3 regions of the Peribacillus sp. Aquil_B1 genome follow, and region 2 is predicted to be linked to each of the others. Evidence: riboswitches for the same ligand, from Rfam matches in the RefSeq annotation. Region 2 holds a riboswitch; each other region holds the start of a gene.

Region 1 (9,894 bases), 2.3 Mb from region 2:
GTATTTTTGAACGATGGAATAACAAACGGTCAGGCCGATACCGGTTCCCCTATCTTTAAGTGAATAAAATGGGGTACCTAGTATTTCAAGCTGTTCTTTTGAGAGGCCAATTCCTGTATCCGTAATTCGTATTTTTGCCATAGTGCGTTCCTGCTCTGTTTCCACCTTGATGAATCCGGGGTTGTTCATTGACTCAATTCCATTTTTCATGATATTGACCAGGATCTGTTTAAGCTCGATGGGATTCATGTTAATGTGCAGGTCGTCACGGAAATCCAGGAGAAAGCCTATGTTGCGATTATTGGCGAAACTGGTTAAGAGTTCGGAAATCTTTTGGATTTCATAATTTAAAGGAATGACCTGTACATTATCCGTTTGCGGTTTTGCCAAAGACAAATAGTCATTGATTATCACTTGTGTATATTCAAGTTCTGTAAGCATGGTCTGTACATAAAATTTTTCCGTTTCATTCAGTTCCTTCTCTTGATCTAATAACTGGGCAAATCCTTTTACGACTGTAATAGGATTACGTATCTCATGTGCAATGGTGGCAGCGAGCTGTCCGACTGAGTTCAGTTGTTTGGCCTGCTGTATTTCCTTATGAAATGCATTAGTGGATTCCACCCTATTATTGGTTCCTATGAATACGAATACCAATATGATTTGTATAGCGATGAAATTAAGCGTGTTGCCGAAACTATCCAAAGCGACATATTCATAAGTATATTGAAGATCCGTTTTAGAAATGATCAAGATGGAAGCGGGGCCTAATATGATATTTAAAGTGGCGACAACATAAAACCCGATTTTATCAAAGAGAAAAATGGGAATCAAGGGTGCTAAAGCAAATAAAGCCAGCATGATTGCGGTATCTGGGAATATCAAGAATTTTCCATATAAATAAACAGTAATTAAGAAAATGAATAGGGTTTTATAAAAATTGACTTCTGTTTTTAAGTAAAATAACAGAGAAATTATCATCCCCGATATTAAAATGACCTGTAATATCATCTCGTAGGGATTATCTTTCCAACTTATAGGTGAAACAGAAATCCCAACTAAAAGTAAAAAGGATATCATTGCCATGAATGCTTTCAGTATAAATCGGTGTTTGTTTTGATAATATTGATAATTTTTTAACATAATTCCCCTTAATATTAATATTCTGTTTGTTTGTTTAATAGTAATATGATACTAGTTTTTTGTAAATCAGAAAAAGATAGATTTTGCTATTGATAGTCTTTGTATCCATATTTTTTAAAAAAACATACTCCCTGCAAGATTCGGTTGGAATACAGCAGCGGAGGGGGCTACTATTTCAATATGAACATCCCAAAAAACCTTTTATAATTACCAGTATCCATGTTTAGCATTTTAACGGGTTTTTAATCATTTAAGCTGTCATCCGAATTTTGAATTAGGTCAAACCACATGAATGCCCCGTGTTCGATAGGTTATTTTGACCATTTTAACTAATATATTATATCTTTACATTATATTTGCTGTAAGTTCACATTCCCCTTCTAAAATGATGGTAATAGTAGGAGGGAGAGAGGGAAAATGAAAACGAATATAAAGAAATTCGGTTTTTGTATGATGAGTGCGGCCTTTATATTGCAGGCTACTTCCATGGGGGCCTCAGCTGCAAATGGAAATCATTCCAATTCATCTATTTATGAGAAGAAAATCGTGAATATCGCACATAGGGGAGCTTCTGGTTATGCACCTGAACATACCATTCCCGCTTATCAATTGGGAGAACAAATGAAAGGCGACTACATAGAAATCGATCTTCAAATGACCAAGGATGGAAGATTGATAGCCATGCATGATGAAAAGGTGGATCGTACAACGAATGGTACTGGGCTTGTGAAGGATTTAACGCTGGCAGAAATCAAGAAACTGGATGCCGGTACATGGTTCAATGAAAAATATCCGCAATTGGCAAAAGAGGTATATGAAGGGTTAACGGTTCCCACTCTTGAAGAAGTCTTTAAGAAGTTCGGAAAGCAAGCCAATTACTATATCGAAACAAAGTCCCCTGAAGTATATCCGGGAATGGAAGAAGAACTTCTGCAGGTTCTGGAAGAATATAAAATGGTGGATTCAAAAGGCCGTACCAAGAATGTATTAATTCAATCGTTCAGTAAAGAAAGCCTTATGAAGGTTCATGACATGAATCCAAAGTTACCGCTTGTGCAGCTTTTTTCTTATAAGAACCCAGCAACCATTTCCGATGAAGAATTGGAGTCCATTAAGGAATATGCAATTGGCGTTGGCCCGAACTTCAATAAGGTAGACGGACAGTATGTGGAGATGGTTCGCGACCATGACCTCCAATTCCATCCATATACCGTAAATGAAAGAGCGGATATGAAAAAGGCTCTTGAATGGGGTGCAACGGGGCTGTTTACGAATTATCCCGATGTATTCAACGAGGTACTAAGTGAGTACAAGCACAATAATAAAGTACCTAAATAAATGGTTTCATAGGTAAGTCCCGGTTTCCGGGGCTTTTTTTTGTCATCCAAGTGCAGCATAATGAAGAGTTTCTTGATGAAATTAGATGTTCATAGGCTTAGTAGCCTTTTTTGACGGGTATATCAAATGTATTAAGAATATTTTAGGAGGTTGAATATGAAGGCTGTAACTTTTCAAGGAGCAAAAGATATACAGGTAAAACAAGTTGAAGATCCAAAACTTCAGCAAAAGGATGATATCATCGTCCGAGTGACTTCAACGGCTATTTGCGGGTCTGACCTCCATATATATCAGGGTGCTTTGCCGACGCATAAAGATTATGTCATTGGCCATGAACCGATGGGCATCGTCGAAGAAGTGGGTCCGGAAGTAACGAAGGTGAGAAAAGGGGACCGGGTTGTCCTGCCTTTCAACATTTCTTGTGGGCACTGTTATTATTGTGAACATGATATGGAGAGTCAATGTGATAATTCCAACCCCAATGAAGCGGTGGATACAGGCGGATACTTTGGTTTTACGGAACGATATGGGAATTATCCTGGCGGGCAGGCAGAATATTTAAGGGTACCATATGGAAACTTCATGCCGTTTGTCATCCCAGAGTCATGTGAACTTGAAGATGAAGCGCTTTTGTTCATGTCCGATGTGCTGCCAACCGCATATTGGAGTGTAGAGAACGCTGGCGTCAAGAAAGGTGATACGGTAGCGGTATTGGGCTGTGGGCCGATTGGTTTGATGGCTCAGAAGTTCGCTTGGATGAAAGGAGCAAAAAGGGTCATTGCCATCGACAATCTTCCTTATAGACTCAATAAGGCTAAACAGATGAATAAGGTTGAGGCGTATAACTTCGATGAATATAACGATATGGGCAGCTACATTAAGGAAATCACTTCAGGCGGGGCAGATGTGGTCATAGATTGTGTGGGAATGGATGGCAAGAAATCAACGATAGAGGCGATTGAGCAAAAGCTGAAACTTCAGGGTGGAACATTAAGTGCGATCGAGATTGCACTTAATGCCGTACGTAAATTCGGCACGATCCAATTGACTGGCGTATACGGATCCAAATATAATATGTTCCCATTAGGCAATTTATTTGAGCGGAACATTAATCTGAAAATGGGACAAGCGCCGGTCATTCATTACATGCCCAAGATTTTTGATAAAATCACGGCTGGAGAGTTCGACCCCACGGAAATCATCTCCCATAAAGTCCCTCTAGAAAAAGCGAGTGAGGCTTATCAAATTTTTAACGATCACGAAGATGAATGTATTAAAGTGGTGCTAAAGCCATAATGTGAAGCTTATAAAAGTCCAATGCCTTGAGCGGCATTGGACTATTTAGTTGGGTTCATAAATAGAACAAAGTTAACGGTTATTATCGATAAACGTATAAATGAGGAATGAAATATGAATGATAATTATCAGGATTTGTGGCTTTCATATCAGCGAATCCCGAAATATGACAATTGACCCTTCAGTGTTGAAGGAGAGTATGAATTGAAAAAAGAGTCGCTATGAATATAAGATGCAAGTGAACTTGAATAAGGGTTTTTGGTAATGAAATGTACTATTTATATTATATAATGATAATGTCAAAAGGAGGATGTACAGATGGTATATAATTCGGCAACAGAACTTTGTGAAGGGTTTGAGTATCAGCCCGTTCACGTCAAATTGACGATAGACATCGTCGATAAGAGATTGGGACCTGTAAAGGCGGAAGCAGAGATTGCTATCAAGCCTGTTAAGTCAAAGGAATATCTGGAAGTATTGGTGGAGGAATTGGAATCGGATCATATCTTTGCTGATGAAAATGGCAGTATCTATGGCAGCTTCGGCATCGATCAAAGCATCCAGATATATGATGAAGTCCTGACTACCATTCCGTTCGATGAGTTGATCGGAAATGAAAATTGGAAAGAGACAGTTGAGCAATCCATCACTGTGGATAAGCTGAAGGAACAACTGGGGAAATCTCTCAATGATTATCAATTCAGTGATTTGAGCGGAAAATATAAATTCAGGAAAAGATGTACGATAACAGAACTACAATTCATAGATTAAACGAAAAATGGAGAAGGCGAAACGCGTTCTCTTTTTTCGATGCTCTCATAATTAAACGATGGAACTTTAATAATTTTTAAACATATACACAGTGCCAAGGAGAGTTCAGTAAGGTTTAATGGTTTCAACATACTTTTTTCTTAAAAGTTTTACATAGGGTAATATATTGATAAGGGCTTTTTACAAGAAAAAGAAACGTATATTTTAAAAGATAAAAAGGAGAAGATATGAAAATTGGTTTGGTACGGCATTTTAAGGTGGCACATGAATTTCCTACTGGGAGATCGGTAACGGCGGATGAAATGAAGCAATGGTTTGAGGATTATGATGCAGCCGATATTATTTATGGGACGACTTTATTTGGCGTGGAGGAATGGCAGGAATGTTATTGCAGTGATATGTCTAGAGCTGTCAAGACAGCGGAACATATCTATCCAGGTACGGTTCACCGGATGGAGGAGCTGCGGGAAATACCTTCCCCGCCTCTTAAAGGAAGGGTAAAGCTGCCATTCATCCTTTGGGCCATCTGGATTCGCTGCTGCTCGGTGTTCAACAAGCAGACAAGGGCGGAAATTAAGATCGCAGAGCGAAGGATCAATAAAGTATTGGATGAAGTCTTTGCAAAGGGGGAACGGGATGTGCTGATCGTGAGTCATGCCGCCCTCATGGTATATATGAGGAAAGAGCTGATCCGACGGGGATTCACCGGTCCAAAATTCAATATCGCCAGTAATGGTAAGCTGTATGTATTTGAAAGATGATAAGTGAGTATGGGTTTCCCGCTAGAAAAGGTAAGTCATTTTCCGAATAGTTATTCTTTTTTTATTGGTTGTGGTTTATTATTGTAATAGTGTAATTTTTACGAATTCAATAATAGGGAAAGAGGGGTGGACATTTTGCTGAAGGCAGTTTTTTTTGATTTAGATGATACATTACTATGGGATCAGAAAAGTGTAAAAGAAGCTTTTGTGGCCACATGTGAAGTGGCCAAGGAGAAATATGATCTAAATGTCGACGAGTTTGAAGAAGCTGTGCGAAAGGAAGCGCGTGAGCTTTATTCTTCTTACGATACATATGCATTCACACAAATGATCGGAATCAACCCATTTGAGGGGCTATGGGGAAATTTCCAGGATGATCATGATGAATTCAGGAAGATGGCGGGGATTGCACCGGCTTATCGGAAAGAAGCGTGGACGAGAGGGTTATTGGCATTAGGGATCGATGACCCTGAATTTGGGCTTGAACTGGCAGAACGTTTCCCTGCGGAGAGACGCAAAAAGCCATTTATCTATGAAGAAACATTCCGTGTTCTGGATGAATTAAAAGGGAAGTATAAGTTGCTATTGCTTACGAACGGATCTCCTGAGCTGCAAAATACTAAACTTGAAATTACTCCTGAACTGGTTCCTTATTTCGACCAAATCGTGATATCAGGCGCATTTGGAAGAGGTAAACCGGATGCCTCCATTTTTGAGCATGCTTTGGAAATCATGGAGCTTGATAAGGATGAAGTATTGATGGTCGGCGATAATTTAATGACGGATATCCTCGGGGCATCACGAGTAGGCATAAAGTCTGTTTGGATAAATCGCCATGATAAGGAACGGAATGAAGTGATTCCAACCTATGAAATCAAGCATTTAGAGGAGCTTTACCCAATCCTTGAGAGCCTGGGGAATTAATTAACGGCTCTCCTTCAAAAAACCAATTTTGGAGAGTTGTAATGAAAATATTAGGTCTTTCAAATTATTTACAGAATGAAAAGGGTGAGATATAGTTACCCTGTAATCAATTAAATTATTCAGACTAGGGGTGTCCAATAAAAGTTGGGCTGAGAGAGAAGCGCTTAAGCTTCTTAACCCTCAGGACCTGATCTGGTTCATACCAGCGTGGGGAAGTTAGAATCTACTAAACAATGACTTTTCAATTGGTCATTTCTGTAGTCATACTAACGTTAGCCAGGTCTTAAATATGAGATCTGGCTTTTTCGTGCGAAATGGATTGGATTTTGTCCTTTTTAAATGAACTTAAAAAGGAGAAATGAAATCATGATGAGTAATTCTGTAGATGACATGAATGTTTCAATTATGTCCAGTTTTGCCGGGAGTAAAAAAGTGTATGTTGAGGGATCTAGACCTGATATTAAAGTACCTATGCGTGAAATTAAGCTAAGTCCGACTACAGGGTCATTCGGCGAAGAGGAGAATCCGCCTTTACGAGTATATGACACAAGCGGTTTTTATACGGATTCAGAATATCCCATTGATATTCATAAAGGTCTTGCCCCGATTAGACGCAGCTGGGTTCTGGAAAGGGAAGATGTTGAAGAGTATGAAGGGCGTGAAATAAAGCCCGAAGATAACGGCTATAAAAAAGAGTCACAATCCAACGCCGAAGTTTTTCCGGGATTGAAAAGAAAACCATTGCGTGCTGCGAAAGGGCAAAACGTAACCCAGCTCCATTATGCCCGAAAAGGTATCATAACTCCGGAAATGGAGTTCATCTCGATCAGGGAAAATGTAGCCCCTGAGTTTGTTAGAGAAGAGGTAGCTAGCGGGAGGGCGATCATACCGGCAAATATTAATCACCCTGAAAGTGAGCCCATGATCATCGGACGTAATTTTCATGTGAAAATAAATGCGAATATTGGAAATTCCGCTGTTAGTTCATCGATTGAAGCCGAAGTGGAGAAAATGACTTGGGCTACACGTTGGGGTGCAGACAACATAATGGATCTTTCCACCGGTAAAAATATTCACACGACCCGGGAATGGATTATCAGAAATTCACCTGTGCCAGTTGGGACGGTTCCGATATATCAAGCATTGGAAAAAGTGAATGGAGTCGCGGAAGATTTAAATTGGGAAGTTTTCCGGGATACATTAATCGAGCAGGCTGAGCAAGGTGTCGATTACTTCACCATACACGCTGGTGTGCTTTTACGATACATTCCCATGACAGCAAAGCGTGTTACGGGAATCGTTTCCCGAGGGGGCTCCATCATGGCACAATGGTGCTTGGCCCACCACCAAGAAAGTTTTCTCTATACTCACTTTGAAGAGATTTGTGAAATCATGAAGGCGTATGATGTTTCTTTCTCTTTAGGTGACGGCCTCCGTCCGGGCTCCATTGCAGATGCAAACGATGAGGCTCAATTTGCTGAATTGGAAACATTGGGGGAACTGACGAAGATTGCTTGGAAGCACGATGTTCAAGTCATGGTGGAGGGACCTGGTCACGTACCGATGCATTTGATTAAAGAAAATATGGATAAGCAGCTGGAAGTCTGTCAAGAAGCACCATTCTATACCCTGGGACCATTGACGACGGATATAGCTCCTGGATACGATCATATCACTTCTGCGATTGGTGCTGCCATGATTGGATGGTTTGGAACGGCCATGCTTTGTTATGTGACACCGAAAGAGCATTTGGGACTTCCGAATAAAGAGGATGTTCGTGTAGGGGTCATTACTTATAAAATTGCAGCCCACGCAGCTGATCTTGCTAAAGGTCATCCCCAGGCACGAAAACGGGATGATGCCCTTTCGAAGGCTAGATTCGAATTTCGTTGGCGAGATCAATTCAATCTTTCCCTTGATCCTGAAAGGGCAGTTGAATATCACGATGAAACACTTCCGGCAGAGGGTGCCAAAACAGCCCACTTCTGTTCAATGTGCGGACCCAAATTCTGCAGTATGAGGATATCTCAAGACATCCGTGATTTGGCGAAGGAAAAGGGTCTGGGTTTTGAGTCGGTAATCGATGAAGGTCTTAAAGAAAAAGCGAATGAATTTAGGAAAACGGACGGGGAAATCTATCTATGATTCGGAGAGAGGGAGAATTCGATGAATCGGGCAATTCAAATAAAAGTTGAAATGAAACAGTTGGAAACTCAATTGGAACAGCTGAAAAGGGAGCTGAACATTTTTCGCGAGCATTGTAATCATGAATTTGTAAAAACTGATTATAGTCAACAATGCACAAAGTGCCACTTAATCGAAAGTCTGCAATGGTAGTGATTCCTTAATCCTTTCATTATTGGAATTAATCCCTTAATCATGTTGGGCATCCAATCACGATGTCAACATGATCAGGGGATATTCCATTATATTTACATACTTGTTTTATTAATATGAAGAGGAGGAGGGACAAGCCAGCCTTTTTCCTTATTCAATCTTAGGAAGTCAGCACCCAATGCAGCTTTATTCGTATGGAATTGAGCGAACATCTGTGCAATATCTTCTCGGATGCATTGACCCATGATTTGGCTGCAAGCAACTAATCCTGCATTAATATCGATTGATACTGAAGCGGAGATTTCAGGGTCTTGAAAACGTGCCCCGACGGGAATATCCTCCAAATTAGCTTTAGGCCTTTCAGGTGGTGACGGAGGAAGTCCTACGTTATTTTCTTTTAATAATGATTCAAGTTGGTCAAGTTCCTGTTTCCCTTGATTGATCACTTCAACAAGTAATTTATGCAGGTCCTTGTCGCCTGTATGATTAAGCATAGTTTGATGACAGGCAATCAGCCCTTTTGTAGTTGTTAGAAATGACCATGTTCCGAATACTTCACCGTAATGCATGGGCTCTTCTTTTGGATTTCCACTTAAAATTCCCATAACCATCCTCCTTGAAATTCATTATTTAACGCATTTAAGTTCCCCTGAATTCATCCAAGTATGCATCAAAGATGTTTAGGGAATGTCAGAGGTCTTTTAATGCTTAACCTTTTATTCCTTGTAGCCATTCTTGATAACATTCATCACAGAGCATTTCATTTCTATCCGTGTCAGTAACTTGAAACGTTACGACATGGATTTTTTTCTCTTCCGTGTCATCACTACAATAGAAGCATTGATGTGTCATTGGAATTCCTCCCAAACATATAAAGTGTTTATAGTTTAAAACGCCACGTTTTTTTTATACGGAAAACATGATGTAGCAGCTTATTGGTCTTCTTGGAAGAGTTTAGATTGAATAATCCAGTTGGGGTTTAACATACTAAACTTGTTCGCATCATTGATAAAACGAGGAGGGAAATACTATGCAAAACCAATATCAACAAGGCCAAGTACACCAGAACATGCAAACGGGTGCCATTCCCCCACAAATGAATCACGGTGGTCACGAAGTATTCGATGTACATGAAGTGTTGTCGGGAACGATTGGTACTTTAAATACGTATACTCTTTTGCGTCAGCATATCCAAGATCAGGAATTACTTGATATTCTGGATCGTCAATATCAGTTCATCCAAGATGAATATAATATTTCACTGGAGTGCTTCCAATCGGGCCAGGATCCTTCTAAACGGACTCAGAGCTACAAAATGAATCAA
Region 2 (9,894 bases):
GGAATCCGAGAGAGTTTATTGAATGGGTAGAGAAGGAAAAGATAACGTTTACGGCCGGAGCCACTCCTTTTTTGCAAGATACGGTCCAGATGGAAGGGATAGAAAGATTTGACCTTAATTCGCTGCGAGTCTTCGTAGCTTTAGGTGCCCCGATTCCCAGGCATTTAGTAAAGGAGGCCGTGAAAAAAGTACCGTTCAAGATATTGTCAGGATGGGGACAAACGGAAGATGGCTTGGTTACCTTGACGAGACTTGATGATCCAGAAGAAAAACTGACGAATACCGACGGAATCCCGTTTCCGGGAATGGAGTTAAAGATAGTGGATTTTGAAGGGGAGATCTGTGCCCCGAATATAGAAGGCTCTTTATTAGTAAGGGGTCCGGCTCTATTTGTCGGCTATTTTAAACGAATCGATGATACTTTAGCTGAGTATAGTGACGGATGGTTCATTACCGGTGATCGAGCATTCATTGATGAAGACGGATATATCCGGATTTCTGGAAGAAACAAAGACATAATCATACGTGGCGGTGAAAATATTCCTGTCGCTTATGTAGAAAATGTATTGTATGAACACCCGGATATTTCAAGTGCTCAGGTTATTGCGGTTCCAGATTCCCGTCTACAGGAAAAAGCATGTGCATGTATCAGCATGAAAACGGGGAAGAGCCCGATTACGATGGATTCACTGCAGGAATTTCTCTCGGAAAAGGGTTTGGCCAAACAATATTGGCCTGAATTTCTTGAAATAATGGATGACTTTCCTCGTACGGCAAGCGGGAAAATCCAGAAATTCCGGCTCCGGGAAATGATTAATGAAAAGATAATCGACAATCAGCTTAAATAAATCCATATTGACTAAATGGTGGAAGTGGAGGGAAATAAGATGATTAAAAGAATGGCATTCATCACAGGTGCTGGGAGCGGAATTGGCAGAGAAATTGCAAAAAAATTGGCTTCTCGCAATTTTAACATCATCGTGGCTGATATAAATCTTAAAAATGCAGAGGAAACGGTTTCTATAATTGAAAAGTCGGGTTTTGAAGCCAGAGCGGTTCATTGTGATGTAACGAAATTAGAAAGTGTTAAAAAAGCCGTTGAAGAATCAGTGAACCATTATCATAGAATAGATATATTGGTTAATAATGCAGGCTGGGATAAGGTGGAACCTTTTTTAAAAAGTGATCCTAGCACTTGGAAAAGGATTATTGATATTAATTTACTTGGGCAGATCCATACTTGCAAGGAAATTTTACCTCTCATGATTGAAAATGGTTACGGAAAGGTAGTAAATATTGCATCCGATGCAGCTAGAGTAGGATCAAGTGGAGAGGCAGTTTATTCGGCTGCAAAGGGAGGGGTGATTGCCTTCACAAAAACGATAGCAAGAGAAATGGCACGTCACAAACTCAACATCAATTGTATTGCGCCAGGTCCTGCCGATACGCCCCTATTTCAAGAAATAGGCTCTTATAATGAAGGTATAGCAGGCGCCTTGGAAAAAGCGATTCCATTCCGCCGGCTAGCACAACCAGAGGACATTGCTAGTGCTGTTGCCTATTTCGTTTCAGAAGATGCAGGGTATATTACGGGGCAAACACTTTCCGTAAATGGTGGATTAACAATGGTTTAAACGATCAAGGTAAGGGTGTTATGCAAGATTGAAAGGTTAGTAACCATAAATCAATAAGTTGAAAACTTTTTCTAATACGTTTGACAATTGAATTTATCGTGTTAATATAAAGGCAAATGAGATTTAATATACAATTTGTACCACTAGGGGTGCTTTATAGGTGAAAGTTGATTTTTACCGCAGAAGCTGAGATTAAAGTATGACTTTAAGACCCTTAGAACCTGATCTGGTTTATACCAGCGTAGGGAAGTGGGGTCTGGAACAATACGTTTCTGTATTATTTCAAGTACAACCACTTTCTTTACGTTTAAGAAAGTGGTTTTTTGTTTGCAAAAAAAGGGGTGACAAAAGGTTTTTTTTTCGTAATATTTCTTAAAAAATATCATTTGGAGGTAATGGACATGAAGTTTTCAGAGGAAATTCGTCAGGAAGCTGATCATATTTGGGAAGCTAGTTTTAATCACCCGTTTGTTGCAGGAATAGGAGATGGCACATTGCCATTGGAGAGTTTTCGTTTTTATGTCATGCAAGATGCCTATTATTTATCTCATTTTGCTAGAGTTCAAGCTTTAGGGGCAGTTAAAGCTACGGATTTACATACAACAAGCAGGCTTGCCGGCCATGCACAAGGAACATATGAAGCGGAGTTGAAGCTTCATGAGAATTTTTCTGAGAGGTTAGGCATCACTAAAGAAGAACGGGATAATTTCAAACCTGCCCCGACTGCTTATGCTTATACTTCCCATATGTATCGTGCGGCTTATTCGGGGCATTTAGGGGATGTAATTGCAGCTATCTTGCCGTGTTACTGGCTGTATTACGAAATAGGTGAAAGACTGCAAGGGTGCATGCCCGAAGAGCCGATTTATCAAGAATGGATAGCGGCTTACGGAGGGGAGTGGTTCCGCACGTTGGTGGAAGAACAAATTGCGAGGCTTGATGAGATTGCTGAAAAAGTGACTGACGAAGATAAGGAAAGAATGAAAGAGCATTTTATCCTCAGCAGCCAATATGAATACTCATTTTGGGAAATGGCTTATCGTTTAGAGACATGGCCTGTGCATAAGGAAACACTAGAAGTATAAAGGGGAATGAAACAATGAAAAAAGGATTGAAATTAACGGACATATTGGTAACGATCGTGATTGCGGTAGCATTTGGAATCGTTTATATCCTTTGGGGTTCGATTTATTATTCCGTTAAACCGTTAGGATTACATCTGGATCAACTTATTTATGGAATGTGGTTTATAGCCGGCCCCGTCGCCTTTTTAATTTTACGGAAACCGGGTGTGGCACTTTTGGCGGAGATAGCAGCAGCTTCCGGGGAGTTCTTTCTTGGTTCACCATGGGGGCTGACCGTACTTTTATATGGGGTGGTACAAGGTTTGTTCGCGGAACTGATGTTCATGGCGTTCAAATATAAAAAATTCAATATGCCGGTGGCCGTTTTAGCTGCGATAGCTTCCTGCCTGGCATCAGTTATCATGGATTTTGCATACGGGGAAATAGGTGCGCTTTCTACTTGGAATCTATCGTTATTCATGATAGCGAGGTTTGTGGGTTCCATATTCTTTGCAGGTGTTACCGCTTATTATCTAGTTAAAGTCCTGGAAGCAACAGGAGTAACTAATCTTGTGCGTCCGGTTTCAAATAAAGATTATGCAGAACTGGATCAAAAGTAGAGGTTGAGGGCCATGGAACCAATCGTTTCTGTTGAAAAGTTAAGAATGAAATTTCCAGGTGATGAATCTTTGATATTCAAGGACCTATCACTATCGTTTGATCAAGGAGAAAAAGTGCTATTGTTGGGTCCGTCAGGATGTGGTAAGTCGACTCTTTTACAAGTGTTAAGCGGATTGATTCCGAATTCCATCGAAGTACCGATGAAAACGGATAAATTGAAATGCCCTTCTTCATGGGGGTATGTTTTTCAAGACCCTGATAGTCAGTTTTGCATGACATTTGCCGATGAGGAAATTGCCTTCGTCCTTGAGAATCTTTCCGTCCCGAAAGAAGAAATGAAAGAGAAGATTCAAAATCATTTCCGTAAAGTAGGATTGAACCTGGGCCATACAAGTATTGAAACATTATCAGGCGGGATGAAACAGCGTCTGGCAATCGCTTCAGTATTGGCCCTTGAACCAGAAGTGATATTTTTAGATGAACCAACCGCCATGCTTGATCCCGAAGGAACGAAAGAAATCTGGGAATTGTTAAAGGAAGTCGGAAGAGACAAAACGGTTATTATCGTCGAGCATAAAATTGACCATGTTTTAGAATTCATCGAAAGAATCGTGCTTTTTAACGATGACGGTCAAATCATAGCTGATGGTCCAAGAGACACCATTCTTTCACTTTATAAAAATGAAATGAAAGAACATGGAATTTGGTTCCCGGGTGTTTGGGATGAATATCTACAGAAGTATGCACCGATTCGGGAACACCCCTTTATAGATGACTCACCCCTTATGGATGTGCAAGGCTTTAGCGGTTTTCGGAATAAAGAGGAAAAAATCAAGGTTGAAGAGCTGATGATACATTCAGGGGAATGGATTGTAGTCAGGGGTGAAAATGGCGCGGGGAAGAGTACGCTTTTGCATGCATTGATGCAGTTCATAAAAACCAATGGTAAGTATGAATTATTGGGAACACCCATTAAAAGGGTGAAAAATCCAACAGATCATATGACGTTTGTCTTTCAAAATCCTGAGTTTCAGTTCGTTGCAAATACTGTATATGAAGAGATTGCTTATTCATTGCGAATTGATAAAAGGCCGCAACAAGAAATAGATGAGAGAGTCCGTTCATTGCTTAAAGTGTTCCGCCTGGAGGCACATCGGGATAAACATCCGTTTCAATTATCAATGGGTCAAAAGCGTCGATTAAGCGTAGCCGCCTCAATCGTAATAGACAAAAAAATCATTCTCCTGGATGAACCAACCTTTGGCCAAGATTCGAAAAATACCTTTGCATTACTGGAATGGTTTGAGGAATATCGAAGGCGCGGAATAACAGTGATCATGGTGACTCATGACGATCATATTTCAAGAAACTTTGCAACTAGGATCTGGACGGTTAAGGACGGAAACGTAATATGTGATGAAAACATTGCGCAATCAGGATTTGTGGAGACCAAAGATAAAAGGAGTGTCATGTAGATGAATGATTCAAATGCAGAAACATGGCTCCATAAAATTAATCCAAGCCTTAAACTTGGTGTACTGATTGTGTTATGCATCTTGGCGTTATTCATTCATGACCTGAATTATATGATGAATATCACCATTGGCGTATTATTTTTATTTTTGTTTTTTACCGGACATTCGATAAAACGCATCTTACTTTTGTCGATTCCCTTTTGTTTCATTTTTATATCCACCTCTTCTGCAATGATACTATTCGGGCAAGGTGAGACGCTTTGGTTTGAGTGGGGCCTTATATCGATTACGGAAGAAAGTTTCATGAGGGGATTATTGGTAGGCTTTCGAGCTTTGTTCTTTGGGGTCCTTGGTTTAACTTTTTCCTTAACGACGAGACCAGTGAACCTGTTTTATTCGTTAATGCAGCAAGTTAAGCTTAAACCGAAATATGCCTATAGTTTCATGGCGGCATTAAGGCTGATTCCCATCATGATGGAGGAGTTCCAAACGATACGCAACGCGATGAAGGTACGCGGCTTTGAAAGGGGAAAAGGGATAAAAGCGGTATATTTTAAAATGAAAGCCTATTCCATCCCGTTGTTATCCGGAAGCATCAGACGTGCTCACCGTATCGCGGTTGCGATGGAGGCAAAGCGATTTACAGATACACGGGATCGAACGTTCTATTATGAATTCGGTTTTTCAAAAAAGGACCATGGTTTCATTTTGTATTTTATCATCTTGTTGTTGGCCGGCTTTTATCTGTCGATACAATTCCCGTTAGTTTCTATTTGATTTTATGAGATTGTAACTTTACTTGTTAGGGGTCCTTAGTATGAATGCACATGAATTGCATATTATTTCTACTGGGAAACAGCCAATTGAAAAGTTTGTGGAAATCGCTTCAAACATTCAGGAACATGTTGATTTCTTTCATCTAAGGGAAAAGCATATGAGTGCATCGGAACTTTATCGAGCAGTGACCTTACTACATGATAATAAGATTCCGCTTTCTAAGATCATCCTTAATGACCGGGTGGATGTAGCTTGGGTACACAAAGTATTTGGTGTGCAATTGGCTTTTCATAGTTTAGATGCGGGAGTTGTAAAAGGAGCTTTTCCAGGGATGAATGTCGGCTGTTCGATCCATTCCATGGATGAAGCGAATGCCGCATTCAGCAAAGGGGCCGATTACGCGATTTATGGACATGTTTTTGAAACGAATTCAAAAATAGGCCTTCCTCCTAGGGGAGTTGAGGAGCTTCATGCAATCTCAAGAAATGTCAATCTTCCGATAATTGCGATAGGCGGAATAACCCCTTTCAATTGCCAAGTCGTGCTTGATGCGGGGGCACGTGGAATTGCGGTCATGTCAGGTGTCCTTGAAGCTGAAAATCCGATTGAAGCCGTTAAAGAATATTCGAAGTCTTTGGGAAAGGAGACATAAGATGAATACCATATATGATGCAATCATTGTTGGGGGAGGAGTAATAGGTGGATCCATTGCTTTTCAATTAGCCAAACGAGGTAAAAAGGTCCTCTTATTGGAAAAAGATAGACTGGCCAGCAAAGCATCTAGTGCTGCAGCCGGGATGTTAGGGGCACAAAGTGAGTTAGATGCTGATAATCCGCTTTTTACATTGGCAAGCCGAAGCAGGGAGATGTTTCCTGCACTGTCGGAAGAATTAAAGGACATAAGTGGAATAGACATCGAATTAGTGAACAAGGGCATGTTTAAGGTGGCACTAACGAATGATCAGGTAGCCGAGTTGAAAAACATGATCAGAGTCCAGCAAGATGCGGGACTTGAGGCTGAGTGGCTATCGACTGCCGAAATAAGGAAAACGGAACCGCTTCTATCAGATGAGATTAAGGGAGCCATGTTCATTCCGAAGGATGGACAAGTTTCAGCCACTAGGCTGTCACTCGCTTTTACTGAATCTGCCGCTGCCCTTGGTGTAGATATAAAGGAATTTGTTCATGTCTCCGACTTAGTTACGGAAAACGGATGTGTAACGGGAGTGGACACGAACATAGGTAGATTTTCAAGTGAAAATGTCATCGTGGCAGGTGGAGCCTGGAGTACTTTCCTCCTTGAAAAATCAGGGGTGAATCTCGACAGTTATCCTGTAAAGGGAGAGTGCTTTTCCGTCCTGACCGATCGTCCATTGCTTGGAAAAACGATCTTCTCGCATGGCTGTTATCTTGTGCCCAAAGTTGGCGGAAGAATCATTGTCGGGGCAACGGTTAAGGCGGGCACTTTCGATCAAAAGGTAAGTCTTGACGGGATTTCTACTTTAATAGAAAGAGCAACGCAATTGCTTCCGGCGATTAAAGGAACCGAATTGGAAAAGACATGGGCAGGTATACGCCCACAAACTGGGGACGGCTTGCCGTACTTTGGTGAACATCCGGCATGCAAAGGACTTTTCATTGCAACGGGGCACTACAGGAATGGCATCCTGCTTTCCCCAATTACAGGTGTACTTATAGCGGATATTTTGGAAAGGAAGATAAATCCCGAATGGTCCGCTTTTCGATTGGACCGTTCGATACAGACCCTTTTATCTTAATGGAGGTGGTTGAATTGGAATTGGTCATTAACGGCGAAAAAATACGGATTCCTGCTGATGAATCAACAGTTACAGGACTTTTGCAACACTTTAATTTACATCAAAAAGTAGTGATTGTTGAATTGAATGATGAAATATTAGCAAAAGAAAGTTTAAGTGAAACACTTTTGTCTAATGGAGACAAGGTAGAGATTGTACATTTTGTAGGAGGCGGATGATTATGTTAAAGATTGGTTCTTATGAATTTTCTTCAAGATTATTGTTAGGTACTGGAAAATATCCAAATTTCGATGTTCAAAAGCAATCAGTGGAGGTTTCGGAGACGGAAATATTAACATTTGCGGTCCGGAGGATGAATATTTTTGAAGCAAGTCAGCCCAATTTTTTAGAAAAGCTTGATTTGAAAAAATACACACTCCTTCCCAATACAGCAGGAGCTAAAACTGCCAAGGAAGCAGTGCGAATAGCCCACCTTGCAAAGGCATCTGGATTATGTGACATGATTAAGGTAGAAGTTATTGGCTGCCAAAAAACACTGCTGCCTGATCCGATTGAAACATTGAAAGCAGCTGAAGAATTAGTGAAATTGGGATTCACCGTATTACCCTATACTTCGGATGATGTGCTGCTCGCTAAACGCCTGGAAGAAGTGGGGTGCCATGCAATCATGCCTGGTGCTTCACCAATTGGCTCTGGTCAAGGCATTATTAACCCATTGAACTTACGATTCATCATGGAACAATCAGAGGTTCCAGTAATTGTTGATGCAGGGATTGGGACGCCCTCCGATGCGGCAATCGCCATGGAATTAGGGGCGGATGGAGTATTGCTTAACACTGCTGTTTCGGGAGCAAAAGACCCAGTCAAAATGGCGAAAGCAATGAAACTTGCCATTGAGGCAGGTCGATTAGGATATGAAGCAGGAAGAATCGAAAAAAATGATTATGCGATAGCAAGCAGCCCAGTTGAAGGATTGAGCATTGGATGAATGAACGTTATTCACGTCAAGAACTTTTTGGCCCTATAGGAGAAGAAGGGCAATTGAAAATTCGCAAAAAACACGTTTTGGTGATTGGAGCAGGTGCTCTCGGTACGGGAACTGCGGAAGGTCTTGTACGAGCCGGAATTGGGAAACTTACCATTGTGGACAGAGATTATGTAGAATGGAGCAATCTTCAAAGACAGCAGCTTTATTGTGAAGATGATGCACAAAAAAGAATACCGAAAGCAGTGGCAGCGAAGAATCGTTTAAAAGCGCTAAATTCGGACGTTATCGTTAAATCGCATGTGGCGGATGTTTCGGTTGATGAACTGGCGAAGCTGGTTGAAGGCGTGGATTTAATATTGGATGCCACAGATAATTTCGATACCAGGATGCTTATAAACGATACTGCGCAAAAATATAAAACACCTTGGATTTACGGGGCCTGTGTAGGGAGTTATGGGATAAGTTACACAATGATCCCAGAGGAGACCCCATGTTTGAATTGTTTGCTGGAAACGGTTCCAATGGGGGGACTGACATGTGATACGGCGGGAATCATCAGCCCTGCTGTTCAAATGGTCGTTGCCCATCAACTGACGGAAGCATTGAAAATCCTTGTCGAAGATCATGCATCGCTAAGAAATAAAATCGTCTCGTTTGATCTTTGGAAAAATGAACATACATCCATAAATGTAGCGCAATTAAAAAAAAATACATGTTTGTCATGCGGGGCAAATCGAACGTATCCACACCTCTCATATACAAATCGAACAAAAACAGCCGTTTTATGCGGAAGGGATTCTGTCCAGATTCGGCCGGCAATGAAGCTTGAACGAGACTTAGCGGAACTTGAAAAAAATCTTCTCGCACAAGGTGGTAAGATCGTCAGGAATCCTTATTTACTTTCATTTACTACCGGAAACCATCGGTTGGTCGTTTTTAAAGATGGAAGGGCGTTGATTCATGGAACAAAAGATATTGCAGAGGCTAAAACGTTATATCATCGTTATATTGGCTGAAATGAATGGCGAACTTGAATTGAAACCGTGAAAGAGTGCCCAAAAAAGACGCCCTTATAATAGGAAGGAATCGAACATTTTCCATGAGACTTATTTGCTGCACAAATATAAAACGAAAGCGGTGTCTGCCTTTTTGGGGCGGCACCGCTTTGTTTTGGAACGTTTATTTAAGCAGCCTACATATCATGACTGCTATTATGCTTCTGACGGGAGTGCTGTCGGTTTTTCACCTTATGAGAACCGCTTAACGGTGCAGGTTGACCTGAGTTATTTCCTTTAGGTGCATTTTTCCGAATATCTTTACCATCGTTTTTGTTCATGTGCGATCCCTCCTATCTCTTAAGATAATCAGTCCGTGAAATTTTATTCACATACATATATTTGCAAACCTCGTACATGCTATGGATGGACACTAAATAAGGAGCTGAACCAAATGCAGGATAAACAAGATAAGCGAAGGACTTTCCAGGAAGCCCAGCAAAGTTATCAGCAAGTATTTGATGTATACTCATCCATTGAGAAGAACGCACCGAATTACGGA
Region 3 (9,894 bases), on a different contig from region 2:
TCACCTTTACGATGATTTCCATTGATGTTCTGCCTGTATACGTCACGAAGCTTTCAAGGCAAACTGCATTTCCTTCGTGAATAGGATGCAGGAAATCGACAGAATCAGTTGATGCAGTAACGACGTTGCTTCGCGCATGACGCATGGCTGATATAGCCGCTACATCATCAATGTATGCCATTAATTTGCCTCCGAACATCGTACCAATATTATTTGTATCCGGCGGGAGGACAAGGCTTGTTTTTATGACCAAAGAGTCCCGGCAATTTTTTGTTTCTTCCATGGTGACTGCACTCCTTTATGTCTGATTTCTCACTAGTCCACTTTATCGAATTCTTACCTGTAAAGCAATTCACATGCTTATTTTCCTGCTTTTAGTCAAAATTATGCGGTTTATGACGAAGCCAAACACTTTCATTGCCCTTTTGGCTGCTTGCCTTGCTGCAGCTCACGCATGCTCAAGCCAAATGTCATTTGTAAATGCGGATAATCCTTGAATCCTGACCAATCCCCTCCCCAATCAAAACCTAACCCTTTAGCGATAGTTACGACTTCCATCCAATCCGACTTTCCATTATCGTTTCCGTCATAACTCATGTCCCAAATGGCCTCCCCTTGTTTGTTAAGGAGGGCAAAATCTATCGCCAAACCGAAATTATGCAGCGACTCGCCACCTCTTGCATTCGTTACGATGTTGCCCGAGTCTGATCTGCCCTTTTCATAGAGTTCATTTTGCTCGGCTAAAGACCGGAACCCCGCCGTAATGATAACCGGGATGCCTTTGTCATTAGCCAGTTGAATGAGCTCTTCTTTTTTTTCGGCGACGATCGGGTTCAGCTCGTCAGTCAGTTCGATTTCATCTAGATCAGGAGGAAGCATATACTTGAACAAGAGCCCCAGTAACAATCCAAAAAAGCCCAACACTAAACATGTCCTTACCCAAGTGGCTTTCACTGAATAATCCTTCCTTTACGAATAACTGTCTGAAAGTGAAAAACTCAACCAAAGACGGATGAGTTTCTTCTATTATAACTTTGCTTTCAATTCTTCAATTTGCAATAAATGCCGTTTTTCATGTAGTCCCACAAACGGGATCCATTGCTTCAAGCTTAAATCTTTAAATAAAGGATGTGGTAAAGACTTTTGTTCGAGATCAATTTCCTCTGCATGGTCAACGACCTGTATAAAAGCTTTTCGGGAATTGGACAACTTTTCCTTAACCTCACTCAAAGTTTGGTATGATTCTGACGGAGTGACAAATGGCGGGGCCTGGACCTTCACTTCACGATTTAAGGTAAGCTCGATCGGTTTATCCGCAGCAGGAACGCCATCGTCGCTTTTCAATTTATCGGATATGCTCTTTGTTATGGCCCTCTCCATTAAATATAAATGATCCAATACCTGGATGATGCTCCATCGTCCTGTTTCAGGGTGGGCGTTCAGCTGTTCATCCGATAGTCCATTGACCGCATTTAAAAGCTCTTCTCTGATTTTTTCATTTTCATCCATTTTTAGCATCTCCTCTAATAAGCATCGCTAATCTCCTTTAATTATTCCATGTCCTATAGGAAAGTGTAAAATAATAATGCTTTTTGACAGAAACGAACCGATTAAAAGTTGTCTATTTTTTGAAAAGCTCTATGATAGTCATTAAGGTAAATTTCAAATGACTTTCTCAAAAAGCATCATGGATAGTCTAAATAGGAGTGATCGCTATGAGTGGAGGACATATTCCATTCAGCCACAAAGGCCGCAGTGCCATGCATGCAACACCCTCAAAAGGAAGCATCTGGTTGATGCTCAAACAAATGTTCAATCGGGTACCATCCAAATGGAAGTTTTGTGCTTTGATAGTATGTATCATGCTCCTCATTTCATTGCTTGAGTTCTCCATTCCCCAGTTGACGCAGATTACGATTGATAAAGTCATTCCCGAAAAAAGGTATGATTTGTTACTCTGGATTGGCACAGGAATTCTTTGTGCTAGCATCTTATTGGCTTTACTGAACTACTTTAACAGCTATATCGTTTCCAATGTCGGTCAAAAGGCTATTATGGATATACGGAATAGCATGTATGACCACATTCAAACACTGGATATGAAATTTTTTGACAAAAATCGTACTGGTGACTTAATGTCCCGGTTGACCAATGATGTCAACTTACTGCAGCAGCTCATCTCTTCGAGCATGCTCCAAGTCTTGACAGACACGGTGACTTTCATTGCGGTGGCGGTATATATGCTTTTCATTAACTGGAAGCTGACCATTGTCCTTCTTTTTACATTCCCTTTCATGTTCTATATCACAAGGGTGTTCGGGAAACGCATCAGGATGTCATTTAGGTCTGTGCAAAGTTCCGCAGGAGATGTCAGCAATCAGTTACAGGATTCCATTTCAGGAATGCGGCTCATTCAATCTTTTACAAATGAAGAATTCGAATCAAGGCGGTTTGCCGAGCGTAATCAGGAAAATATGGCTGCAAACGTTAAGTCCGTTCGGCTACGTTCCATGTTCGGTCCGATTATTGATTTATTGAATAATATCGGTCTTGTAGCAGTTATTGTGTTCGGTGCTTGGCAAGTGATGGAAGGTGAATTCACAATAGGATTAATCGTGGCCTTCCTCGCCTATTTGAGGTTGCTGCAGAGTCCCGTTCGCAATTTTAGCCGTGTCATCAGCATTGTCCAGCAATCAGCCGCCGCCTTTGAGCGGATAACTGAAGTATTGGAAACACAACCTGAAATATGTGACAAGGGAAATGCCATTGAACTCCCTTCCATAAAAAAGCAAATTGAATTTCAGTGTGTTGATTTTTCTTATGATGAGAGTGTTCCTGTGCTCAGCAATTTAAACCTGACCATGAAAGCTGGTCAAGTAACCGCACTGGTCGGCTCCTCTGGTGCAGGAAAATCGACCATCACGAGCCTTTTGATTCGATTTTATGATCCGCAAGTTGGAACAATTAAAATGGATGGCCATGATATCAAAAATGTATCACTGAAATCATTAAGGGGACAAATGGGTGTTGTCTCCCAGGATATCATTTTATTCAACGGTTCCATCCGTGATAACATTGTGTATGGCAAACTTGATGCTACAGATGAGGAAATCATCGAATCCGCCAAAGCGGCAAATGCGCATGACTTTATCAGTGCCTTTCCTGATGGGTATGATTCTCAAATTGGAGAGCGCGGAGTCAAGCTTTCAGGCGGACAAAAACAACGCATTGCCATTGCCAGGGCACTTTTGAAAAACCCGCAAATCATCATTCTCGATGAAGCAACGGCTGCCTTGGATACAGAATCCGAACATTTGATACAGGAAGCTTTGTCACGTTTATTGATAAACCGGACTTCAATCGTCATTGCACATCGTTTATCGACCATTCATGATGCCGATCAAATAATCGTTCTGGAAAAAGGGCAGGTTCATGAAAAAGGAACACATGAACAGTTATTGCAAAACAACGGCAGATACAAGCAGCTCCATGACTTGCAGTTCCCTCAACTAAAAGCCATTTTAAATTCCTAGCAAGCAAAAATGCACAGAATGCCTTTCTGTGCATTTTTGCTTTCATTTGAAATCATAACTTTCCAAAACCCGATTCGCAATGAGCTGGTACCCTTTTTCATTCGGATGTAACTTATCACTGAAATACTCTGTTTTCTTTTTACCTTCAAAAAGATCATTCGTAGGAATGAATAACATCCTATTGTCTTTATCCGCTATTCCCTTTATTGACTGGTTATAATCGCGAATGTGCTTTTCAAGTTTATGATTTCCTTTATTTGGATTATATAGTCCTACTATCAGAATATCCGCTTTATCGTTTGCCTTTATCAGTGTTGACGTAATCTTTTGCAGATGGCTGATATACTCCCGTTTACCCTCATTGATTTTTCGATCACTGATTTTCTCCAAGTCCCCGCCGTTACTATTGATCAAGTCATTCGTTCCGATATAAACGATGAAAGTATCGGCTTCATCAAGTTTCGTTTTAATGCGGTAATCATCAAGCTGTTTCATCACCCCATCCGTTTCCTGGCCTTTTATACCGTAATTCCAAAAACTCACCTTTTGTTCAGATTCTGGGTTATTCAATTCATCCTCCAGGCCTTCTATATATCCTTCCCCGTCCTTATCCCCTTTTCCATAGGTTAACGAATCTCCAAAAGCCATCACCCTTTGCACATCTTCCGACTCCGAGGCCTGAAATTCATATGCAGCAAAACATATAACCAGTACTATAATCAAAAAAACTGCCAACTTTTTCATTTGGTTCTCCTCTGTCTTTTTACTAGTAGTATTTAATCCTTTACATACCCCAAAAATCTGCAGACGTAACATAAAAAAGAATTGTCAGATAAAGAGTAAAGAGTGTATGATAATAAAAACTTTCAATGGATTGGGTGTCATTCACCGTCCCTTAAACAAAAAACGGGATTACCCTTCATTCTGGAGATTGAATAAATGATAGTTAGGAGTTTAAATCATGGAAGAGCACATAGAGTTTAGAGAGGCAGAACTATCTGATCTACCCAAAATTGTTGAAATATATAATTCGACAATTGCTTCAAGAATGGTCACGGCGGATACGGAGCCTGTATCCGTCCAATCGAGGGTTAAATGGTTTGAGGAACATCATTCAGAAAGTAGACCGCTATATATCATTGCTATAGAAGGGAAAACTGCTGGCTGGATGAGCTTTCAATCCTTCTATGGCCGACCGGCGTATAACTCCACTGCCGAAATCAGCATTTATATGGATGATTATTTCCGGGGAAAAGGAATCGGACAAATTTCGATTCAAAAGGCAATTGAATTGAGTCCAAAATTAGGTATTAAGACTTTATTGGGTTTCATTTTCGCCCACAATATACCGAGCCTTAAGCTTTTTTCCAAATTCGGGTTTGAAGAATGGGCGCATTTACCTCAAGTTGCCGAGCTGGATGGCATTGAGCGCGATTTGGTCATTCTTGGTAAACGTGTCGATATTTAAGATAATTCTTTAGAGCTATTGCCTTGAGCAGTAGCTTTTTCAAATTAATACAGTTCAAATTGGCTAATTTAAAAATACCTATATGCTTTTTGGAGAGAAAAATATTCTGACTCTCTTTTACTTGCTAACGCATTTAAAAGCGAATCCAATTCTTGACTGGCTTGAACAGTTAGCAGACTTGTTAAGCCGTAACTTGCTGCCAATTTGATCATTTCCTGTCTCTTTTCTTCTACTTTTTCTATCGTTACCTTACGGCAAGGCATTATATGTCACCTCCCATTTATTCAATTTTTTTACACTTTCATCATAATGAAACTACTAGTTAAAATCAACTATTTTTCAGAAATAAAATGTGTTATTTTATAGGTTAAATGTGACAAAACACCTACTTCATTCTTTAATTATGTATATTTTATGTCATTTCCTATTAAACGCAAAAAAGCACCCACTGGTGTCGACTGTGAATGCTTACATCATATCCCTTATCCTAGAACCCAAAATATAGTCCATCGCTTACTATGTCATCCATTCAGAAGGTGACTCGTTATTAGGTCTATTTATAACAATCTTATATTCATCTTCAAGCACTTTTAATGGGGCATCATAAAGGTGCCTTTCATCAGAAGTTTTGTATACTCCATTGGCCAATAGCTCTTCAATGAGCTTTGCCTTCCTCTGTTCAATCCTCTTAAATAGTTCTGCCATGTAAATGGCTCCTTTCCTAGTCATCCTAGAGCCTGCTTCTAGTTAGCTAACTTTATCAACATATTTGATTTTCACCAAATTATATATACCTTTTCTATTATGTCACTAAACGTTATTTCCCAAAAATAAAAGCCCCTTCTAATTCAAGAAGAGGCTGACAGTGTCCGTACGGCTCTTCTTATCTTCCAAGCATATGCTTGTTGGATTTAGCACAGTTCCCAAAACGGTTCCGCTGCCGAGGTTTCTTAGGGCCAAGTCCCTCCACCTCTCTGGATAAGAATTCGATATATAATTGTTGTAGAAATGATTCTATCCTAATAATCATCAAAAGTCAATTACCTGGTTCTCCCTTTTTTCCTTGACATTGTTTATCCCTCTTTTAAATACGGGTTGCAATTTCTTGTCTTTCTGATATGATGTCAGTAATTACATACAATTCACACCACTAGGGGAGTCTTTTTTTTAGACTGAGATGGAATTAATTCCGGACCCTTTGAACCTGAACCGGCTCATACCGGCGGAGGGAAGTGGATGATATCGTCCATTTACAGACTATATCCATCTACCCCGTTCCGTATTCAGGAACGGGGTTTTTCATTATCAAGGAGAACCATTCTAAAGGAGGATGAACAATGGAGAAGATTAAAACAGAAACATTCAGTGATAGACTTCACGCACGGGCAAAAGAGATTTGGAAAAGGAACCATTCACATCCCTTTGTTCAGGCAATTGGAAACGGCACGCTTCCTGAAAAGAAATTTGCCTATTACCTGAAGCAGGACTATATCTATCTCATGGATTATTCCAAGCTCTTTGCTTTAGGTGTCATCAAAGCTCATAACATCGAAACCATGGCAAAGTTTGCGAGTATTTTAAATGAAACCCTTCAAGTGGAAATGGATATCCATCGGCATTATGCTTCCGAATTCGGAATCAGTTCCAAAGAATTGGAAGATACAGAACCTACTCCCACCACTCTAGCCTATACAGGTTACATGCTAAATGCAGCACAGCATGGGACTTTGGCAGACTTGATCGCCTGTCTCCTGCCCTGCGCTTGGGATTATTATGAAATCGGTTTGCTATTAAAAGAACAAAATGGAGCAGCATTGGAAAACAATCGCTACGCAGATTGGATAAGGTCCTATTCATCGCCTGAATTCGGGGAAGCACACAAGTGGCTGATCGCATTGTTGGAAGAATTGACGGAGGGCATGCCAGAAAAGGAACTTCTTAGATTAGAAAAGCACTTTTTGGTTACTTCCCGATATGAATATTTATTCTGGGATATGGTTCAAAATGAGCAGGATTGGCCGCTGTAGGTCGCAGGCATGATGAATCCTATCAAGAAACTGACGTTGACTGCCATGATCACGGCTATAACGACGCTGACCAGTTCATTTATTTTCATCCCTGCAGGATTTGCAAAGATCTTTCCTATTCAGCATCTGGCAAATGTCCTCACGGCCGTTCTATTGGGGCCTGCTTATGCTGTGACACAAGCTTTCTTAGTTTCCATCATTAGAAACATGTCTGGTACCGGTTCAATATTCGCCTTTCCCGGCAGCATGATCGGTGCACTTTTGGCTGCCATCCTTTATCGAAAAACACAAAGCTTAAAATTCGCTTGTTTAGGTGAAGTGATCGGGACCGGCATTCTCGGTTCCCTGGCCTGTTATCCACTTGCCATCCTCCTATTGGGAGAAAAAGCTGCTCTTTTTGGTTTTTTACCGGCTTTTATGCTCAGTTCATTCGCAGGTTCGATTTTAGCTTTCATATTACTTAAAATACTTCTAAAAAATAATTATATGAAGGGGTTTTTTTATGAAAACAGCATTAACCATCGCCGGCTCTGATTCTGGGGGCGGTGCTGGAATACAAGCGGATTTAAAAACATTTTCTGCACATGGGGTCTTTGGAATGTCTGCCATCACAGCCGTAACCGCACAAAATACAATGGAAGTCCGTTCTGTACAGCCAATAGAAACAGCTATCATATCGGACCAAATTGCAGCTATATTTGAAGATATTCCTGTCGATGCAGTAAAAATAGGCATGCTCGGATCAAAAGAAATCGTGGAAACAGTCGCAGCGTCCCTTAAAACCTACATGCCTGCCATCGTTATCCTTGACCCTGTCATGATTTCCAAAAGCGGCCACCATTTGCTCGACGAAAAGGCTGTCTCCGCCTTAAAAATGGATTTGCTTCCGCTTGCAACACTTGTAACACCAAATGTACCGGAAGCGGAAGTACTTACTGGCTTGTCGATTCGGACGAAACAAGATTTCTATAGAGCATGCAATTCAATACAAGAAATGGGTCCCAAAGCCGTTTTACTTAAAGGCGGCCATGCAGCGGGAAATCCAAATGATCTTTTTTATGATGGGACTGACTTCCACTGGATCAAGGGAGAGCGCATTCATACAAAAAACACTCATGGTACGGGCTGTACCTTATCATCCGCCATTACATCAAACCTGGCAAATGGACTGCCATTGCAAGAGTCGATCGAACAGGCCAAGACTTATATTTCTGAAGCGATACGCAATAGTTTTTCAATCGGTAAAGGTCATGGACCTGTCCATCATTTTCATTCATATTCAAAAAAAGAACGGAGTGACTTAATATGAAGGTTTCCGCAGCCGATTTATTCGTGAAGGTAAGAGAAAGAAAACCACTCGTTCATCAAATCACCAACTTTGTTACGGTCAACGACTGCGCAAATGCCACCCTTGCCATCGGTGGTTCACCAGTGATGACATCGAGCCCAAGAGAAGTGGCGGATATGGTCAAATTGGCGGATGCATTGGTCCTGAATTTCGGTACGATCGATGATAAAGCCTTGGAAGCAATGGAGATTGCCGGTTCGACTGCAAATGACCTGGATATCCCGGTCATTTTGGACCCGGTGGGAGTTGGTGCCACCGCCTATCGTACAGAGCAAGTGAAAGAGCTTCTAAGGAAGGTCACTTTCCAAATCATTCGTGGAAATGCAAGTGAGATTCTTTCATTGATGGGTGGGGATACCGTTACTCGCGGGGTGGATTCGGAGGAGCTTGCGGTCAGCAATGCAGAGCTGGCCGCTCAAGCGGCAAAAAAATTTAATTGCATCGTCGTGGTCAGCGGAGCGAAGGATGCGGTCAGCGATGGAACACATACGTCCATCATCGATAACGGGAACCTGCTTTTAACTAATGTTACAGGTACCGGCTGCATGTCCACAGCTCTTATCGGCACTTTTTCCGGAGTCACCGATGATTTCTATTCTGCGGCGATTGCCGGTATCTCAACCATGAGCATTTCAGGGGAACTAGCTGCCAAAAACCTTCAAAAGGATGAAGGAACAGGAACGTTTCATGTGCGATTAATCGATGCAATATCAAGAATGGATAAGGAAATCTGGATGCATGAGGTGAAAATAAATGAAGAAGTCCCAAATTGATTTAAGCCTGTATTTAGTTACAGAAGAGTCCCTGGCAATAGAAGAATTGACCAAAATCATTGCAGAATCGGTTTCAGGAGGAGTCTCGATCGTACAGCTTAGAGAGAAAAACAATTCCTCCCTCTCCTTTTATAATAAAGCTTCTGCATTAAAACAGTTATTGAACGAGCTGTCCATTCCCCTTATCATCAATGACCGGGTTGATATAGCCCTTGCTGTTGCAGCGGATGGAATTCATATTGGGCAAGATGACCTTCCACTGCCTGTCGTCAAAAAAATGGTTCCCGAAGATATGATTGTCGGTGTATCTGTCTCCACTCTTGAAGAGGCTCTAGAAGCCGAACGAAATGGAGCAGATTATATCGGAGTCGGTTCCGTTTTCCCTACAAAGACCAAACAAGATGCAACCTTAATGGCCATTGGGGATCTGGAAGAGATTTGCCGCAGCGTATCCATTCCCGCCGTAGCCATCGGGGGTATCACGGCCGATAACATTTCCGAGCTTTCTGCTAGCGGGCTGTCTGGTACCGCAGTCGTATCGGCCATCATGAATGCAGAAAGTCCAAAGAATGCCTCCGAATCCCTTTTAAAAATCATAAAAAACTTTAAATAACAAAAGGATGGGGACTGAATACAGTCCCCATCCTTTTGTTTATGTCAAAACGGTATTCTTTGTTTCCTTCCCAAAAGCTACGGCAACTGCCCCCACTAAAATAGCAATTGTAAAAATGGTGAAAATCGATGA

The links. A riboswitch is a leader RNA that binds a small molecule or an ion and turns the genes downstream of it on or off. The one in region 2 is predicted to bind thiamine pyrophosphate.
Region 1: another riboswitch for thiamine pyrophosphate. It lies ahead of thiC (phosphomethylpyrimidine synthase ThiC); the one in region 2 lies ahead of tenA (thiaminase II).
Region 3: another riboswitch for thiamine pyrophosphate. It lies ahead of tenA (thiaminase II); the one in region 2 lies ahead of tenA (thiaminase II).

Annotation. Positions count from the first base shown of each region.
Region 1 is NZ_JAKXEE010000001.1:11,683-21,576, forward strand. Features, by position in the region: gene MPH60_RS00150 (sensor histidine kinase) at 1-1,143, opposite strand, end outside; gene MPH60_RS00155 (glycerophosphodiester phosphodiesterase) at 1,561-2,481, shown strand; gene MPH60_RS00160 (zinc-dependent alcohol dehydrogenase) at 2,638-3,777, shown strand; gene MPH60_RS00165 (hypothetical protein) at 4,096-4,548, shown strand; gene MPH60_RS00170 (histidine phosphatase family protein) at 4,776-5,309, shown strand; gene MPH60_RS00175 (HAD family hydrolase) at 5,445-6,233, shown strand; TPP riboswitch at 6,350-6,464, shown strand; gene thiC (phosphomethylpyrimidine synthase ThiC) at 6,600-8,378, shown strand; gene MPH60_RS00185 (DUF3231 family protein) at 8,666-9,175, opposite strand; gene MPH60_RS00190 (hypothetical protein) at 9,279-9,422, opposite strand; gene MPH60_RS00195 (spore coat protein) at 9,601-9,894, shown strand, end outside.
Region 2 is NZ_JAKXEE010000001.1:2,289,271-2,299,164, reverse strand. Features, by position in the region: gene MPH60_RS11275 (AMP-binding protein) at 1-848, shown strand, start outside; gene MPH60_RS11270 (SDR family NAD(P)-dependent oxidoreductase) at 888-1,634, shown strand; TPP riboswitch at 1,770-1,899, shown strand; gene tenA (thiaminase II) at 2,036-2,719, shown strand; gene MPH60_RS11260 (ECF transporter S component) at 2,734-3,318, shown strand; gene MPH60_RS11255 (ABC transporter ATP-binding protein) at 3,331-4,794, shown strand; gene MPH60_RS11250 (energy-coupling factor transporter transmembrane component T family protein) at 4,795-5,571, shown strand; gene tenI (thiazole tautomerase TenI) at 5,612-6,223, shown strand; gene thiO (glycine oxidase ThiO) at 6,225-7,349, shown strand; gene thiS (sulfur carrier protein ThiS) at 7,364-7,567, shown strand; gene MPH60_RS11230 (thiazole synthase) at 7,570-8,337, shown strand; gene MPH60_RS11225 (thiazole biosynthesis adenylyltransferase ThiF) at 8,334-9,353, shown strand; gene MPH60_RS11220 (small acid-soluble spore protein P) at 9,530-9,673, opposite strand; gene MPH60_RS11215 (hypothetical protein) at 9,787-9,894, shown strand, end outside.
Region 3 is NZ_JAKXEE010000002.1:376,163-386,056, forward strand. Features, by position in the region: gene MPH60_RS15510 (acyl-CoA thioesterase) at 1-283, opposite strand, end outside; gene MPH60_RS15515 (M15 family metallopeptidase) at 415-954, opposite strand; gene MPH60_RS15520 (DinB family protein) at 1,027-1,509, opposite strand; gene MPH60_RS15525 (ABC transporter ATP-binding protein) at 1,716-3,533, shown strand; gene MPH60_RS15530 (GDSL-type esterase/lipase family protein) at 3,576-4,277, opposite strand; gene MPH60_RS15535 (GNAT family N-acetyltransferase) at 4,495-5,001, shown strand; gene MPH60_RS15540 (aspartyl-phosphate phosphatase Spo0E family protein) at 5,070-5,264, opposite strand; gene MPH60_RS15545 (Fur-regulated basic protein FbpA) at 5,518-5,706, opposite strand; SAM riboswitch class I at 5,882-5,986, opposite strand; TPP riboswitch at 6,144-6,249, shown strand; gene tenA (thiaminase II) at 6,339-7,028, shown strand; gene thiW (energy coupling factor transporter S component ThiW) at 7,041-7,562, shown strand; gene thiD (bifunctional hydroxymethylpyrimidine kinase/phosphomethylpyrimidine kinase) at 7,531-8,337, shown strand; gene thiM (hydroxyethylthiazole kinase) at 8,334-9,149, shown strand; gene thiE (thiamine phosphate synthase) at 9,130-9,762, shown strand; gene MPH60_RS15575 (MFS transporter) at 9,802-9,894, opposite strand, start outside.